Linked DNA regions of Acuticoccus sediminis. The protein of the gene in region 2 interacts with the protein of the main gene of each other region in a pairwise test. Links are inferred from orthologs where the notes say so. Each region holds a gene or a part of one and is shown on either strand. Other genes may lie near its edges.

Region 1 (2,785 bases), 410 kb from region 2 along the record:
GCGGTCCGGAGCCTCTCAGCCCGCGGCGCGTCCGGCGCGCTTGTCGCCGGTGATCCAGTCGAGCACGCCGGTAACGGCGCTCAGACCGAGGATCACGACGAAGGCGGCGGCGAACACGGCGACCGCCGAGACGCCCACGGTGGCGAACGAGGCGAGATGCCACTCCCCTCGCTGCCCCTCCGGCGACCACATCGCCGAAACGCCGTACAGCACCAGGAACACCGGCACGTAGGCCAGGAGCTGGAAGCCCGCGAACACGAGGGCGAACCTGACGTCCCGCCCCCGGATCAGTGCTTCACCGGACATGAGGCGAACCGCTCGTCATGGGCGGAACCGCCGTGGCCCCGTCCGTCGCGATCCGTGTCCTGTCCGTGCCTTTCGCCACCCGACGCTCCACGATGGACCGGCCCCGGGGCCGGTCGTCCCAACAGGCGCCGAGAACGGTCCCGGCGCCCATGCTCGTCGTCGTCGCGGCTGGCCGCGTCAGCTCATCAGCCGCTGCGCCAGTTGCAGTACGAACACGGTGGACGCCGCGACGAGCGCGGCGAGCACCATGCGGCGCCAGCGCGGTTGAGGCTGGCCTGCCACCCTTACTGCTCCGCAGCCATCGTCGACAGATCGACCTTCAGGCCGGGGCCCATGGTCGACGTCATCGACGCCTTCTTCATGTAGGTGCCCTTGGCACCCGTCGGCCTGGCCTTGCTCACCGCGTCGTAGAAGGCGCGGATGTTCTCGACCAGCTTGGTCTCGTCGAACGAGAGCTTGCCGACGCCGCCGTGGACGATACCGGCCTTCTCGACGCGGAACTGCATGGCGCCGCCCTTGGCGTCCTGCACGGCCTTGGCGACGTCCGGCGTCACGGTGCCGACCTTCGGGTTCGGCATCAGGCCGCGCGGGCCGAGCACCTTACCGAGGCGGCCGACCAGCGGCATCATGTCCGGGGTGGCGATGCAGCGCTCGAAGTCGATCTTGCCGGCCTGGACCTCGGCGACGAGTTCCTCGGCGCCGACGATGTCGGCTCCGGCGGCCTTCGCCTCCTCGGCCTTGTCGCCACGGGCGAACACGGCGACCTTCACGGTCTTGCCGGTGCCGTGCGGCAGCAGGCAGACGCCGCGGACCATCTGGTCGGCGTGGCGCGGGTCGACACCAAGGTTGAAGGAGACCTCGACGGTCTCGTCGAACTTCACCTTCGTGCGGTCCTTGAGGAGCTTCACGGCGTCGGACAGCGAGTAGGTGGCGCCGCGGTCGAGGCCCTCGTAGGCCGCCTGCATGCGCTTCGCGAGCTTAGCCATCGACGACCTCCAGACCCATCGAGCGGGCAGAGCCCATGACCATCTTCGCCGCCTGATCGATCGTATCGGCGTTGAGGTCCTTCATCTTCGCTTCGGCGATCTCGCGGCACTGGGCCATCGTGACCGTCCCGGCCTTCTCCTTGCCCGGCGCCTTGGAGCCGGAGGCGAGACCCGTCGCCTTCTTCAGGAAGTAGGAGACCGGCGGGGTCTTGATCTCGAACGTGAAGGACTTGTCCGTGTAGTACGTGATGACGGTCGGACAGGGCGCACCCTTTTCCATGTCCTGCGTCTTCGCGTTGAAGTCCTTCGTGAACATCACGATGTTCAAGCCGCGCTGACCGAGCGCCGGGCCGATCGGCGGCGACGGGGTCGCGGCGCCGGCCGGCACCTGCAGCTTGATATAACCGGCAATCTTCTTTGCCATCTGCTCTCCTTAACGGGCCGAGGCCCTGCCAAAGTCGGGCCCCATGCCCGTCTGCGGTTGTGGCCTGGGGATTGGCCGTCCCCTCACCTCCCGCAACTCGTCGGCCCAGCGCCAGGCGCACGGGCCGTTCAGCGCATCACTGCGCCATCTTCTCCACCTGGCCGTACTCGAGCTCGACGTTGGTGGGTCGGCCGAAGATGGACACCGCCACCTTCACCCGCGCCCGCTCGTCGTCGACCTCCTCGACCAGGCCGTTGAACGAGGCGAACGGACCGTCCGCCACGCGAACCTGCTCGCCCACCTCGAAGGTCACCTTCGGACGCGGACGCTCCACCTCCTCGGTCACCTGGTGCAGGATCCGCTCGGCCTCGCGGTCGGGGATCGGCTGCGGGCGCTGGGTGGCGCCCAGGAACCCCGTCACCTTGGGGGTGTTCTTGATGAGGTGGAAGACCTGGTCGGTCAGCGCGCACTTGACGAGGACGTAGCCGGGAAACGTCACCCGCTCCGTCTCGACCCGCCGGCCGCGCTTGACCTCGCTCACCTTCTCCTTCGGGACCAGGACGTCGTCGAAATACTCCGTCAGGCCACGCAGCTCAGCCTCCGCAAGGATCGCCTCGCGGACCTTGTTCTCAAAGTTCGTATACGCGTGGACGATGTACCAACGCTTGTTCATGTCGTTTGCCTCGGTGATCCGTCGGGGCAGCTAGCCAAGCGCCTCAACCGAGGATCTGACCGACACCCCACCCGAGGATGCGGTCCACCAGAAAGAAGAACACCGACGTGAAGGCGCACATGATGAACACCATCACGGTGGTGATGATCGTCTCACGCCGGCTCGGCCACACGACTTTCGCCGCTTCGGTCCGGACCTGCTGGAAGAACGTCAACGGATTCGTTGCCACTCAGACCCCTTTTGCCGCTTGGGCCAGACCCAGACGGCGTTCGTTCTGTTGTCGACGCAGTGAAGCCCCGCAGCACCGCCGCAGGGCTTGCCCGACACCGATCGTCGAAACATCAAGGCGCACGACCCCCGTCGGCGCCTCGCGGAGGCCGTACCTAACAATCGTTC
Region 2 (2,758 bases):
GGCGATATAGAGAGCATCGCCCTCCATCGCCGCCCGCACGTCGGCGATCTTCTCGGGCATGCTGCGGCCGGCGAGCGTCTCGGGGTGGGCCCGCACCATACCGCGCGGAGGGGCAGGGCGGTCCGGCCAGACGGGATCGACGGGGTTGCGGTCCAGCTTCACGAGGGTCAGCCCCTCGGCGAGCTTGGCGATCCGCTCGAGGTCGCTACGGGTATGGAGGTGCGGGTCGACGCCGAGCCGCTTGCCGGCCAGATTCGCGCGGGCCCATTCCCGCGCGGCGGGCTGGTCGCTGACGATGTGGAAGAGTGGCGGAACCTGGGCCGAAGCTTGCAGCGTGTAACGGCCATCCGTCACGAACATGGCAGCATCCCGCAAAACGAAAGCCCGGCCTGCCGACCCAGTAAAACCGGTCATGAACTGCAGGCGGTCTTCGGAGGGCGGCAAGTACTCGCTCTGGTAGGCGTCCTCGTGCGGGACGACGACCCCGTCCACGCCCAGCGCGTCGAGGCTATCTCTCAGATGTTGCACCCGTTTTTCGATGTCGGGGGCGGGCGTCGAGGCGGTGTCGAAGGTCTGGAAGGTCATGCGATTCTGGGCGTCGACAATAAGTTCAGGGGCGGGTTCGAGCGGCCATGCGCAGCAGGCCATGCATATTGCATTGCACTACGCGGAGCCAGCCATGCAGGTCTGTGCATTGAGATCGCAGCGGAGTTTCGTACCTTCGTCACCGTCAGCCGCCGACAACGAAGTGTTCGTAAGATGTTGCGGCGCACAAACCAGGGATTAATGAAATGGCCATCACCGCCACGCAAGACTTCGCCAACGACCGTCCGGTAGCCCAGAAGGGGTTCTTTGCTCGCCTCGGCGAGAAGGTCATGGAGTCCCGCAAGCGCCAGGCCGATCGCGCCGTCGCCGCGTACCTTCTCAGCCTCGACGACGCCACGCTGACCAAGCTTGGCTATGAGCGCGACGAGATCGTCAAGCGCGACCCGCGCGGTTACCCCTTCGTCTAACGGCATCGTCCCTCGCGGACCGGACCGCTCGCGACCGGCTCGACGCACCCGCCTCATCTGAGCGGCCGTTCGAGCGTCAGGGTGGCCCAGTCCTCGATGATGATCTGATCCGCCACGACCAGCCCTCGGGCGCGGTAGGCGGCCTTCACGGGGCGAACATGCGCCGTTCTCAGCCCTGAGAGAACGAGCGTACGCCCCGTGGCCAACGCCAGATCGTTGGCCATCGCGATCAAAGGGCGCGCCAGGATGTTGGCGATCACCGTGTCGGCGATCGCGAACGGTCCCGCTTTCACGACAACCGGTATGGGTCTGTGCGTACGGTTGACGGCGATGTTGCGGCGGGCCACCTCCACTGAAACGGGATCGATGTCCCCTGCCGCTACCGCTCTGGCTCCGAGCCGATCGGCAGCGATGGCGAGGACGCCCGTGCCCGTACCGACATCCGCCACAGTGGTCAGCGGCCGCCGCTTGGCCAGCTTTTCCAACGCGATGAGGCATCCGCGCGTCGAAGCATGATGCGCGGTGCCGAAGGCGCGGCCGGCGTCGATCTCGATCCGCCACTGCGTCGGGACCATCTTGTCCCTGTCGTGCGAGCCGAACACGACGAAGCGTCCGGCATGAATCGGATGCAGCGCCTTCTGACTCTCGGCCACCCAGTCGCGCTCGGCGACCGGATCCTCTTCGAAATCCGGCAGCTCCGGCAGAAGCTCGCGCGCTTCGGCCAGCCACCGCGCACGCGCGTCCGCGTCCTTGTCGACGAACATCACGTCGATCAGCCACTCGCCGTCCTGCAGTGGCCGGTAGGCCGACAGGATCGGCTCGCCGTCGTCCACCAGGACGTCCAGCGTCGCAATCATCTGCTCGGCGATGGACTCGTATTGATCGCCAACCCCGAGGGTTGCGAAAGCGCGCGTGACCATGATGTCTCCTTTCTCTCCTTCTCGCGCCGTTCGCACCCGATCACAAGGGATTCGCGGCAGGCTCCGATCGCCGCAGGACGGCTAGTCCAGCGGCGTCGAGGCGAAGGCGGGGAGAGCCTCGGCGCGGGCGCTGAGAGCGGCGAGGCGCGGATAGTCGGCGGCCACGATCCGCTCCGGCATCATGAACTGCGTGAAGCGCCAGGTGATCGCGACGGCGATGTCGGGGTCCAGCATGCGCTCGCCCCCCATCCAGCCATCGGGGTCCACCTCCGCCTCCAGCAACGCGTAGGCGGCGCGGAGCTGCCCGTCGACACGCTCCACCCAGGGCTGATGGCGCCTGTCGTCCGGCCGGAGCTGGTGCTCGTAGACGATCTGCACCGTCTTCTCGCAGGCGGCGAGCGCCAGCCCGGTGAGGCGCAGGCCTTTCTGCCGGGCGATCGGATCGGTCGGACGCAGCGAGCGGCCCGGTCCGGCGACATCTTCGATGTGCTGGAGGATCAGAGTGGAGTCGATCAGCGTGATGCCGTCGTCCGTCGTCAGGGTCGGCGCCTTGACCGTGGGGTTGATCGCCGCGAAGCGCTCGTAGTCGCGGAAAACGGACAGTGGGACGTGCTCGAACGGCAGGTCGAGCAGCTTCAGCGAGACCGCGACGCGCCGCACATAGGGCGAGTCCAACATGCCGTAGAGCTTCATCCGCCATTCCTCCATCGCTCGAGCGGGGAGGGAGGATGCACATTTCGTCGCGGCGAGCCAGTGCCGTGTCGCTTGCCGTGTCGCTGCCGGGGATCGCGGCGCGGCCGTTCGCGCGCGGGGCCACCGGCGGGA

Evidence for each region. Proteins that work in one complex are often made in the same cells at the same time.
Region 1: the proteins of DLJ53_RS19730 (region 2) and rplK interact in binary tests that used the Escherichia coli proteins (3 or more experiments, as listed by UniProt). The link is inferred for Acuticoccus sediminis from one-to-one orthologs.

Annotation. Positions count from the first base shown.
Region 1 is NZ_QHHQ01000004.1:751,912-754,696, forward strand. It holds rplK (50S ribosomal protein L11), read right to left. Parts: upstream 1,717-2,785; coding sequence 1,285-1,716; downstream 1-1,284. Other genes in the region: DLJ53_RS21480 (hypothetical protein), read right to left, coding at 16-306; rplA (50S ribosomal protein L1), read right to left, coding at 591-1,292; nusG (transcription termination/antitermination protein NusG), read right to left, coding at 1,853-2,389; secE (preprotein translocase subunit SecE), read right to left, coding at 2,433-2,618. UniProt on the Escherichia coli protein: Forms part of the ribosomal stalk which helps the ribosome interact with GTP-bound translation factors.
Region 2 is NZ_QHHQ01000004.1:344,600-347,357, reverse strand. It holds DLJ53_RS19730 (50S ribosomal protein L11 methyltransferase), read right to left. Parts: upstream 1,934-2,758; coding sequence 1,067-1,933; downstream 1-1,066. Other genes in the region: DLJ53_RS19725 (glutathione S-transferase), read right to left, coding at 2,015-2,626; DLJ53_RS19735 (hypothetical protein), read left to right, coding at 792-1,013; DLJ53_RS19740 (aminopeptidase P family protein), read right to left, coding at 1-585. UniProt on the Escherichia coli protein: Methylates ribosomal protein L11.